One region of the Paenibacillus baimaensis genome, then DNA from elsewhere that is predicted to be linked to it. Evidence: predicted binding sites of a transcription regulator. Region 1 holds the regulator's gene; the other holds the start of a gene.
The links. The regulator Rex, encoded in region 1, represses fermentation and respiration genes when NADH is low (regulators of the CRP and FNR family bind a similar motif). The targets are predictions, from matches to a motif close to TTGTGAAATATTTCACAA.

Region 1 (6,166 bases):
GACCAGCAGGAAGTGCTGGATGTACAGGGTTTGGTGACCGATATTAGCGGTTCGGTGAAGGAACTGTATAGGCTGAGGGACAATCTTCATTTTTTTATGGCTTTGACCGACGATAACTATGTATACTGGCTTGAAGCGGGAACAAGCAAGAGTAAGTCCATTCAGCTTATTAGTGTACCTGTAGATGTCAGTCCGATGCTTCAGGAGCATTTCTTCGAAGCTAAGGATAGTGTGATTATGACCTCGGCGACACTATCAGTTGGCAAGTCCTTTGACTATACATGTGAACAGTTAGGCTTGAATACCAATGAACCCGAGGCCAAACTGAAAACGGTCCAATTGCAATCGCCATTCAATTATCGTCAGCAAGCGCTGGTTGCGATACCAAGAGATTTTCCCAGCATACGCAGCAACTCTGGTGATAAGCATTTTCTGGACAATTTGTCTCAATCCCTGGCGGAGGTAGCCCTGGAAACGAAGGGACGTATGCTGGTGTTATTTACATCCAACCGGATGCTGAAGCTAACCCACGCGGCTTTAAAAGAGAAACTGAGTCCATTCGGTATAGGTGTATTAGGCCAAGGTGTAGATAGCAGCAACCGCAGTAAGCTGACGCGGCTGTTCCAGAATAGTCCTTCCAGTGTATTGCTCGGAACGAGCAGCTTCTGGGAAGGTGTGGATATTCCCGGTGATGCATTAACTTGTCTGGCCATTGTTCGTTTGCCTTTTCAACCACCGAACCATCCTTTGGTTGAAGCAAAGATGGAGAATCTGAAGAAACTGAATTTGAATCCTTTTATGAAATTATCGGTTCCACAAGCAGTCATTCGTTTCAAGCAAGGCTTTGGACGTCTCGTTCGTACGGCCAAGGATAAAGGTATTGTCATTATTTACGATACGCGTGTTATTGATTCGACCTACGGAAAATACTTTTTGTATTCGCTACCCGGACCCAAAATCGAACATATGCCTACGAATCAGCTAGTGGGTAGAATTAAGCAATGGATGGGAGAAAGCGAAGTATGAAAACGATCAAAATATCGGAAGCAGTTGTTCGAAGACTCCCTGTGTATTTACGCTATTTGAATGAACTCAGTAAAAAAAGTGTGCACACCGTTTCTTCACAGGATTTGGGTCAGAAGCTTGATCTGAATCCTGCTCAAATCCGTAAGGATCTCGCTTACTTTGGTGAATTTGGAAAAAAAGGAATCGGCTATGATGTAGATTATCTGATAGAAAAAATTCGCCAAATTCTGAAGTTGGATAAAGTCATTCCAGTCGCATTGGTTGGAGCGGGTAACTTGGGCAGGGCGCTGTGCAATTATAACGCCTACCTGAGGGATAATATGAAAATTGTTGCTATATTTGATGCCCATGAATCGAAGATTGGTGAATCCATTAACAATCTCAAGGTTAAACCTATGGGAGAACTGAAGGAAACCATCAGAAGTCTGCAGGTGAGGATCGGGATCATTACCGTTCCTGCCTTTGAAGCACAAAATGTAGCTAATCAATTTGTGGATGGCGGCGTAGAAGCCATTCTTAATTTTGCTCCGATCATTATTAAGGTGCCTAATGAGATTCGAGTTCATCATGCCGATTTCACTACGGAGCTGCAAAGCCTTGCTTATTATCTGGATGAAGAGTAAGGGTCATAGACAAGAGTTTTAGCTCCTGTATGAAAATGAAAACACACAAAAAGACCGTTCAAAAGCTTTAAGCTTTTGAACGGTCTTTTTGTGATGTTTAAGCAGTTAGAGGATTTATACAAATAAAGCAATGATTTTGTAGATAAGAAATGAAAGTATCATCGAGATCGGAATGGTAATAATCCAGGTCATAACCATCTTACTAACAGTAGCCCATTTAACATCATGAAATCTCATGACCGTACCTGTTCCTATGATGGAGGAAGAGATAACATGTGTGGTCGATAACGGCATGCCAATGGCAGTTGAGGTTTGAATGATGATCGATGAATTCAAATCGGATGCGAAGCCATTGATCGGTTCAATCTTCAGCAGACGGCTGCCCATCGTTTTGATGATTCTGTAGCCACCAATGGAAGTACCTAAGCCCATCGCGGTTGCAGCAGAAATTTTGACCCATAAGGGTACATCCAGATCAGTCTGGTAGCCAAGAGTAACAAGTCCAAACACCATAATTCCCATTGCTTTTTGTGCGTCGTTGCCACCATGGGACAATGAGAGAAGACCAGCAGAAAAGATTTGAAAAAAACGGAACATCCGATTCATCTTGGATCGCGATTGATTGCCATTTACAATGATAAGCTTTCGAATGATCCACATGATCAGAAAGCCTGTAGCGAAGGCGATGATTGGCGAAAGGACCAGGATAATGACAATTTCTTTGAAGCCACTCCAGTTTAAAGCTGCAAAGCCCGCACCGGATATCACGCTGCCTGCCAAAGCTCCGATTAAGGTGTGCGATGATGAGGAAGGAATCCCGTAGTACCAAGTAATGAGGTTCCATATAATAGCTGTTAGCAGTGCAGCGATCAAAATTTCGACGCCATGTGGAATGGTTGCCGGATTAGCCACCTTGCCTCCTACTGTTTTGGCAACCTCGGAGGAATATATCGCACCTATAAAATTTAAAACGGATGCAAAGATGATTGCGAATTTGGGTGTCAGAGCCCTGGTAGAGATAGATGTAGCAATCGCATTGGCTGTATCGTGAAACCCGTTGATAAAATCAAAGATGAGCGCCAAAGCAACAATGATTATTAATGTAGTTAACATAATTTCCTCCTAGCGATTTCACACAGCTTACGAATAACGCATAATGACGCTATCCAGAATGTTGGCTACATCCTCACAGGCATCGGTTGTTTCTTCAAGACGCTCATAGATTTCTTTTAGCTTGAAATCATGGTAGGGATCTTTGGGGTTCATAAAGATTTCTCGAATGCCTTCACGCATTAAACGGTCCGCATCATTTTCAAGTGAGTTGATTTGTACGGTGTGCTCACTGATTTGTAAATATTTTTTCTTGGACAGTAATTTGAACGAATCGAGAATATGCTGGCAGCTGGAAACGATTACGGCTGAAAATTCCTTCATATAATTATCACTTATATTAATATTCAAATAGTCAAAACGCGCTATGGAGGCTTCAATACCATCTATAACATCATCAAGCTTGGATGCGAGTTCCATAATATCTTCACGATCGATGGGAGTAATGAACACTTTATTAAGACCTTTGTAAATTTGATGCGTGATTTGATCACCTTTGTGTTCCAATTCCTTTAATTGCGGATAGAATGAAGCGGGTGGTTGATCTCCCATAACCGCAGTGCGAAACATTTGGGCGGCCTCAAGCGTGTTCTCTGAAGATTTCACGAGCAGTTGCAAGAAATCCGCATCATTTTTTTTGGCGAAAAGCATGGAATAGCCTCCTTAGAGTTTTGTGAAGCAAAACTGACTTCGTAAGCATGAACTTAGAGTTTTGTGAAGCAAAACTAACTTCGTAAGCATGTACTTGAGTTTTATGAAGAAAAAATAAATTTACGAACATAAAATGAGTGATACGAAGCGAACCGACTTCTATATTAACAATAAATTAATAATATACGAAGTATTTAGATTCATTATGTAGAATTTTGGCGATTAAAATTCACGCAAAATTAAAAATACCATATAGCAGTAACGGAATGCAATGATAGTTTATCCAATTCAGGATATGTTCATGAAAGTTCATTTATGTAAACGGTTATATGGCTGCGAGGGTCTTCAATACTTGATTTTAAAACTTTGAAGTTGTACAGTAAAAGTTGAAGCTAAATGCGAGGAAGGATTCGGGTGACAATGACAAAAACAATCATAACGAATGGTGTATTTCTAACATTAAATGAGCAAAAACCAATTATTCAAGGCTATATGACCATTGAAAATAATTTGATTACTTACATAGGAGAAGATCTTCCACAGCCTCTTGAGCTGTATGACGAGCGTATTGATGGGTCCAAGAAGCTGTTTATGCCGGGTTTAGTTAACACTCATAACCATGCTGCGATGTCATTGCTGCGCGGCTATGGTGACGATCTCGCATTACAGGTGTGGTTGCAGGAGAAAATGTGGCCCATGGAAGGACAATTTACAGCTCACGATGTGCGCTCAGGCACACTGCTCTCCATTCTGGAAATGCTTAAAGGCGGAACGACTACATTTGTAGATATGTATGATCATATGAATGAAGTCGCGAAAGCTGTCGAGGAAAGCGGAATGCGTGCTGTCCTGACTCGTGGTGTTATTGGATTGTGTCCTCCTGACGTTCAAACAGCTAAGCTGGTAGAGGCAAGACAATTTGCACTGGATTGGCATGGCAAAGCTGGCGGACGTATCACAACGATGATGTCTCCACATGCTCCTTATACATGCCCTCCAGATTATATTGAACGAATCGTAGCAGTAGCTCATGAGCTTCAATTGCCGATCCATACTCACATGTCCGAAACAGCACGTGAGGTTCAGGAAAACGTCGAACAATACGGAGCAAGACCTGTAGCTCATTTGGCCAAGCTTGGACTTTTCTCCAGACCGGCCATTGTTGCTCATGCAGTTCATCTGACAGATGAAGAGATAGATGTATTGGCCCAATATGATGTTAGGGTATCCCACAATCCAGGAAGCAATCTAAAACTGGCAAGCGGTGTGGCACGTGTACCCGAATTGCTCCGTAAGGGAATTAAGGTATCGTTAGGAACTGATGGTCCTGCTAGCAATAACAACCTGGATATGTTTGAAGAAATGCGTCTTGCGGCTCTGATTCATAAAGGTGTGAGCGGAGACCCTGTAGCAGTTCCTGCTGAAGCGGCTATCCGGATGGGAACGCTGGATGGAGCTAAATCCATTTGGCTGGAAGACGTTGGTGCCCTTCAGCCTGGGATGAAAGCTGATTTCATCGCTCTGGATATTGATCAACCACACTTTTTCCCGAAAACCAACTTTGTATCTCATGTCATTTATTCGGCTTCCGCCAAAGATGTCAGCGATGTGTGGATTGATGGGCAGAGAATTGTGAAAGACGGCGTATGCTTAACCCTTGATGAAGAAAAAATACTCTACGACGCTCAAAGCTGCTTTGAACGATTAACTGGAGCTTCGGTGCAATGAAAATTAAAATAACAGCAGCAGCGGTGTTCGTTGCAGCCTTGTTGTTATTTCTCGGCGTACATTTCTATAACACGATTCAAGAAAAAGAATGGCAGATTCAACGTAATGCGGTGCAAACTGCTTACCAGAAAACGATTTTGGCACAAGTTACCAATGTGGAGAGATTTGTTGGAGAACAGCCATATACGATTATCCATGGGGAAGATAAGATAGGCCAAAAGCTGGTGGTTTGGGTAGGCGAGGATCAAATTTTCACACAAATGGCTGCTGATGGAATCGATGTTGAAAAAGCAAAGGCGCTAACTTTAAGCCGCCAGCCAACTGCCAACATCAAGCGTATGGTGCCTGGTGTGTGGAATGGCAATCTCGTGTGGGAAGTGTTCTATAAAATCGCTGCTGAAGAAACCAATCCTGACCGCTATTATTACGATTACTATTTGTTTAAAGATGGTACCTGGCTCGATACGTACCGTCTAAGTATTCAATAACCGCTCATGCCGCACAATTATAGGGGGGTAACTTCTATCATATAAAGTGCGGCTTTTTTGTTACATTTATAGTAATGTATTCGAATTTCCAACTAGTTTAGCTCTCACTTAGTATATAACATGTGATATACTAATAGTGTACAGGTTGACTGAGAATCTTGATTGGAAAGGGGACTGACTGCTTTTATGAAGCTGCGCTTATTGCCTTTATTAGTTAGTGTTACAATTTCAGCTACATTACTATTCGGCGGATGGTTTGCTTACCAGAGCTTTGCGATGGAAAATCCTTTGTCTGCAATTGTAAGCAGCACTCCTGGTGTAGAGCATGTACAAACTCGTATTTCAAGTGAAGCTGCCTTAATAGAATTAAAGCTTGCATCCGGGACAAGTCTTCGCGAGGTGTATAACCGAATTCAGAATGAAGGCTCCGGCTTGATCGGAAAAAAAGAATTAAAGCTGAAAGTAACGAATGAATCGACACCACGAATGGATCAATGGTGGTCTTCCGCTTTGTTCGATGTTGCTCAGGCTATGGAAACC
Region 2 (6,166 bases), on a different contig from region 1:
AAAATATTTTGTCGATGCCCTGCGCTGTTCATCCAGGCAGTCATCACATCCTGTGGAGTCTTCTGACCCATGGCAATATTTTCTCCTGCATACGTATATCGGATACCATACGATTTCATCATGTTAAAGGGGGAGCCATAGGTAGGAGAGGTATGATCAAAATAATGATTGTTATACATATCCTTCGCTTTATCCAATGCCATAGCCGACAAAGCACTGTCGCTTGCCAACGTCTTCAAGCCTGCTTTTGTACGTTCCTGATTGACCAAAGTTACCACTTGACTCGCAAAGGTGGAGGTGACTGTTGAGTTGCCTGTTCCCTGCGGAGCTGGTGCACTTGAGCTTGTTCCAGGGATATTCAATACCAGTCCTGGCCAAATATTATTGGTATTGGTAACCTGTGGATTGGCTTGAACAAGGGAGCTTAAGCTAATCCCATACTTCTTGGCTATCGTCCACATCGTATCGTTGCCTGTTACCGAATACGGTGCAGCCGAAACAGCCGTGGCTCCAATAATCGTGCCCAAGGCAAGTAAACCGGTTAATACGGACTTCTTCAAAAACATTGCAAACATCCTCTCTTTTTTAAGGCCTACGAGGTTAGCTGACGGGTTCGGGTCAAAGAGCAAGCGCCCGGCCATGAATACGGCTTCACCCCAAAGATTGGGTCCCCCATGCCTCTTGTGGAAGCTTCGGCCTGTTTATGATTCTCTCAAAATACCAATTTGCACAGCTTAAAGCTAGAAATGGTTTAAGAGAGTTTCATTTTAACATGGGATTTGCGAATGATCACTGCACAAAGTTTTCCATCATATTTGAATTCACAAAGCCTTCATGCTTTGTTCACCTTTCCGTTATTGAAATAGCTCAATGTAGTCATGCCTTTGTGAAAAATGATAGATACAATAAAAGGCAGGTGAGGTGATAATAGATGACAAGCAAATACAGAGTATTGGTCGCCGATGACGAAGAACGTATACGCACAATCGTACGCATGTATCTGGAGAAAGACGGAGCTTGTGTTGAGGAATCCGACAATGGCAACGATGCTTTGCATAAAGCGGTGGATAACGATTATGACATCATTGTGCTGGATTGGATGATGCCGGGTCTGAGCGGGCTAGAAATTTGTCAGATGGTCAAGCAAGTAAAAACTACTCCCCTGCTTATGCTTACAGCCAAGGATAATGAAGACGATACGATCCATGCCTTCAAAGCAGGGGTTGATGATTATGTGACCAAACCTTTTAGTCCAAGGGAATTCACATGCCGAATTCAAGCTATCCTTAAACGGACACAACCCGGTAAATTCTGGTCTGCCACCCAATCACCCGGAAACAGATTTATGCTACCCCATCTTCTTATCGAGCATGATGCCCGCAGAGTACTTGCAGATGGACGTGAGATTTCCTTAACTCTCAGGGAGTATGAGCTGCTGCGATATTTAGTGATGAACGAAGGAATCACCTGCACAAGAGACAAGCTTTTTCGTGATGTGTGGGGCTATGAAGATCATGGGGATCATCGCACTGTAGATTCTCATGTTAAGCGAGTTCGCGAAAAATTACAGGCTGTGTCCCCTGCTGCTGCTGCCATGATTGGGACTGTCTGGGGTATCGGTTATCGTCTGAAGGCTTCGAATATTTAAAACGGATTTTGCATAGTGAACAATTGGGGCGAGACATTCATAGCGTTGTCTTCTTTCCCCTTTTTGTTTAAGCTACTATGTGATTTAAATCACATACCTTTTACAAGGAATCTGGCATGATTAGAGCAAGAAATTCGCGAAATCTGAAACCCAATCTTTTGAAGAAAGTGAGGACAGTGACTATGGATTTAATCATGCTTGCACGCACGCAGTTTGCTTCAACAACTATTTTTCATTTTTTCTTTGTCCCTGTTTCCATTGGTCTCGCTCTGCTAATTGCTATTATGGAAACCATTTATGTGGTCAAAGGACGGGAAGAGTACAAGAAGATGGCTCAATTCTGGGGTAAGCTCTTTTTGATCAATTTTGCCATTGGGATTGTCACAGGTATATTGCAGGAGTTCCAGTTCGGCATGAACTGGTCCAATTACTCCCGCTTCGTAGGTGATGTGTTTGGAGCTCCGCTGGCCATTGAGGCATTGCTTGCTTTCTTTATGGAATCTACCTTCATTGGACTATGGATCTTTGGTTGGGATCGCCTCTCGCCCAAGCTTCATCTGCTCTGCATCTGGCTGGTTACGCTGGGCACGTCAATGTCAGCGTTCTGGATATTGGCCGCCAATTCATTCATGCAGCGCCCTGTCGGCTTTACCATCGCTAATGGAAGGGCTGAGATGAATGACATATTTGCCCTCTTAGGAAACGGACAATTATGGGTCGAGTTCCCGCATACCTTGCTTGGAGCATTTGCAACCGGAGCTTTTCTGGTTACAGGCATCAGCGCATGGAAGCTGCTTAAAGGGCAGGACATGTCTTTCTTCCGCAAATCGTTTCAAATTGCTGCATTAGTAGGCATGATTGCCTCCATTGGCGTTGCCTTGTTTGGTCACCAGCAAGCCCAATATCTGGTCAAAACCCAGCCAATGAAAATGGCTGCCAGCGAAGGCTTATGGGGCAAAAGCGGAGACCCTGCTGCCTGGACGGTTATTGCGAATATTGACCCGGACAAACAGACCAACAGTGGCGAAATCAAAATCCCTTATTTGCTCAGCTATTTGTCACACAGCCAATTTCACGGTGAAGTGAAGGGTATGCAAGAGCTGCAGGCTCAATACACCGAACAGTACGGACCAGGAAACTATATTCCGCCGGTACGCACGACCTTCTGGAGCTTCCGAATTATGGTGGCTGCCGGATCAGCGATGATACTACTCGGAATGTATGCCGTTTATTTGTGGATACGCAATAAAATGACAAAGCCTGCTGCCTGGTTTATGCGATTAATGATAGCCGGTATATCACTGCCGTTTATCGCCAATACCGCAGGGTGGATTATGACCGAGATTGGACGCCAACCGTGGACGGTCTTTGGGCTCATGCGGACCGAAGACGGGATTTCCCCAAGCGTAACTGCCGGCCAGGTATTGTTTTCCTTGATCTCATTTACAGCCATTTATTCGGTGCTTGCCATAATTATGGTTGTGTTATTTGTTCGTATTATTAAAAAGGGACCCTTTGATTCGGCCAAGTCGGCTCATGAATCAAATGATCCTTATGAGGAGGGGTATCATGCTGTCATTAAATGAGCTATGGTTTGTACTGGTTGCGGTATTATTCATAGGTTTCTTTTTCCTGGAGGGGTTTGATTTTGGAGTCGGGATGTCCACCTCACTGCTTGCCCGCACCGATATGGAGCGCCGCGTATTAATTAACTCCATCGGTCCATTCTGGGACGGCAATGAGGTGTGGCTGATTACCGCAGGAGGAGCTATGTTCGCGGCTTTCCCCCACTGGTATGCGACGATGTTCAGCGGCTACTATACTGCACTTGTTCTCGTGCTTCTCGCTTTGATTGGACGCGGAGTCGCCTTCGAATTCAGAGGCAAGCTGGACAGCTACAAGTGGAAACGAACATGGGATATCGTCATTTTTCTGGGCAGTCTCCTCCCGCCTCTCCTGCTGGGCGTTGCCTTTTCGGGTATGATCAAGGGCGTTCCAATCGGCAGCGATATGGAGATGAGGGCAGGTTTTCTTGACATCGTCAACGGCTATACACTGCTCGGCGGGATTTGTGTCGTGGCGCTTTGCCAGCTGCATGGACTATTGTTCATCACTTTGCGCACCACGGGTGATCTGCAGGTACGGGCACGTGGACTGGCGAAAAAATTGCTTCCGTTTGCTGCGATATTGCTCATTGTGTTCGCCATCATGACCTACGGCATGACCGATCTGTTCGAGCAGCACAGCGCTTTGTTAGCTTTAACTGCTGCGCTTGGCTCATTAGCTTACTTACTCTCCGGCTTGTTTATAAGCCTCAAGAAGGATGGATGGGCATTCGGGATGACTGGAGCTGTCATAGGATTGTCCGTCGCTTCGGTTTTTATTGGCCTATTCCCACGTGTCATGATCAGCTCTATCGATAGCGCGTTCAGCTTAACGATTCATAATGCCGCATCAGGAGCTTATTCGCTTAAGATTATGGCCATAGTTTCTTTATCGCTTCTGCCCTTTGTCCTCGGCTATCAGATTTGGAGCTACTTTGTTTTCCATAAGCGTATTCATGAAAAGGATCATCTGGAATACTGATGGGCCGCGAGCTCATGCTGTTCAAGGGAATAAGGGCTGTCTTGAGCATCATAACGGTTTTCACACTGATTCAATGCTGCTGTATCATCGTCGCTGCCCAAGCATTGGCTGAGGTCATCTCTGAATTGTTCGCAGGTGCTCCCATAGAAACCCAAGCAGGCAAGCTCCTGATATTCGCTATTGCTTATATAGTCCGCCATCTGATGGCTTTCCTGCAGCAGCGGACTGCGCAGCGTTATGCCGCAGTGACAAGCACTACGATGAGACAAAGCTTGATTAATAAGCTTTTTCAATTGGGTCCGAGGTTTGCTGGTGTTCAAGGTACAGGCAGCCTGACAACACTTGTACTTGAAGGCGTGACACAATTTCGCAGCTATGTGGAGCTCGTCATTCCGCGCATGGTCGGCGTATCGATTGTACCGGTTGTTCTTCTTATTTATATAGCGTTGCAGGATGCTCCAAGTGGAATAATACTTGTTGTAACGATGCCTATTGTGATCGTATTTATGATTCTGATCGGGCTTGCAGCTAAAAGTCAGGTCGAGAAGCAGCAGGACTCCTACCGGGGATTATCGAACCATTTTGTAGATTCGCTACGAGGTATGGAAACTTTAAAATTTCTTGGAATAAGCCATAACCATGCTTTAACCATAGCCAAAGTTAGTGATCGGTTCACAACGGCAACGATGCGGACACTCCGGACCGCTTTTTTATCCTCCTTCGCCCTTGACTTTATTACCATGCTGTCCGTGGCGTCAGTGGCCGTAAGTCTGGGATTACGGCTTGTGAACGGATCTATCTTACTGGTACCTGCACTCACCGTATTAATCCTGGCACCTGAATACTTTCTTCCTGTGCGGTTGCTTGGGTCGGATTACCATGCCACTCTGAATGGCAAAGAAGCTGGTGCAGCTATGACGTCCATTCTACAGCTTCCATCCCAGGCACTGCCCTCCATGGACTCAAAGGAAGAAGTTTCCGCTGCCTGGAATCAAGCAAGCCGTCTGACCCTTTCGTCGGTTGGAGTAAAGCACAATGAGGCGTCCCCCTGCTCTCTCGAAGCAATTTCTTTGGAAATTAGCGGCTACCGTAAGGTTGCCATCATCGGTGAGACAGGTGCGGGAAAATCCACCTTGATTGAAGTCATAGGCGGTTTATTGACCCCTTCTACCGGGCAACTCTCTTGGAATGGCTGCAATTTGGCAGACGGACTCAATCATGAGGCGTGGCGCATGGAAACGGTCTATATGCCGCAGCATCCCTATTTGTTCAGCTGTTCCATGATAGATAATATTCGGTTCTATAGGCCCGAGGCTACATGGGAAGAGGTTGAGCAGGCGGCCATCCAAGCTGGTTTAAAAGGCTGTATCGATCGCTTGCCCAATGGCCTGCATGAGCTAATTGGCGGCGGTGGACGGCAGCTGAGCGGCGGACAGGCGCAGCGTGTCGCACTCGCAAGAGCTTTTTTGAGCCGTAGACCTGTGCTTTTATTGGATGAACCCACTGCGCATCTGGACATTGAAACCGAGTACGAGCTCAAAGAAACCATGCTGCCCTTGTTTGACAACAAGCTCGTTGTGCTGGCCACCCACAGGCTGCACTGGATGCCAGATATGGATCAAATCCTTGTACTGGAGCATGGTAGGCTGGCTGAGGTCGGGACTCACAAGCAATTGCTTGCCCAGCAGGGCTTATACTACAGAATGATGCTGTCCCAGCTGGAGGAGGTACTATGAAGCAAAGTTCAATGAAGCAAGGTAATGTTAAACAAGATGCTACAAAGGAACGATGGCTGTCCCCTTATTTGCGGCCTTTTGTCGGGTCATTTTTATTAATCATCGGATTAGGTGTTTCCACACTTGCTGCATCTGCTGCATTAACCTTTACTTCCGGCTACCTGATCTCGAAAGCGGCGCTGCGGCCAGAAAATAT

Region 2: OB236_RS13285 (cytochrome ubiquinol oxidase subunit I) is a predicted target of Rex. The motif match lies at 1,726-1,743, and genes of this name have one in related genera.

Annotation. Positions count from the first base shown of each region.
Region 1 is NZ_JAOQIO010000095.1:140,868-147,033, reverse strand. It holds gene dinG (ATP-dependent DNA helicase DinG) at 1-1,026, shown strand, start outside; gene OB236_RS26855 (redox-sensing transcriptional repressor Rex) at 1,023-1,649, shown strand; gene OB236_RS26850 (inorganic phosphate transporter) at 1,764-2,762, opposite strand; gene OB236_RS26845 (DUF47 domain-containing protein) at 2,790-3,410, opposite strand; gene OB236_RS26840 (amidohydrolase) at 3,831-5,138, shown strand; gene OB236_RS26835 (cell wall elongation regulator TseB-like domain-containing protein) at 5,135-5,626, shown strand; gene OB236_RS26830 (hypothetical protein) at 5,813-6,166, shown strand, end outside.
Region 2 is NZ_JAOQIO010000038.1:28,272-34,437, reverse strand. It holds gene OB236_RS13295 (CAP domain-containing protein) at 1-566, opposite strand, end outside; cyclic di-AMP (ydaO/yuaA leader) riboswitch at 575-708, opposite strand; gene OB236_RS13290 (response regulator transcription factor) at 932-1,648, shown strand; gene OB236_RS13285 (cytochrome ubiquinol oxidase subunit I) at 1,831-3,234, shown strand; gene cydB (cytochrome d ubiquinol oxidase subunit II) at 3,218-4,234, shown strand; gene cydD (thiol reductant ABC exporter subunit CydD) at 4,276-5,970, shown strand; gene cydC (thiol reductant ABC exporter subunit CydC) at 5,967-6,166, shown strand, end outside.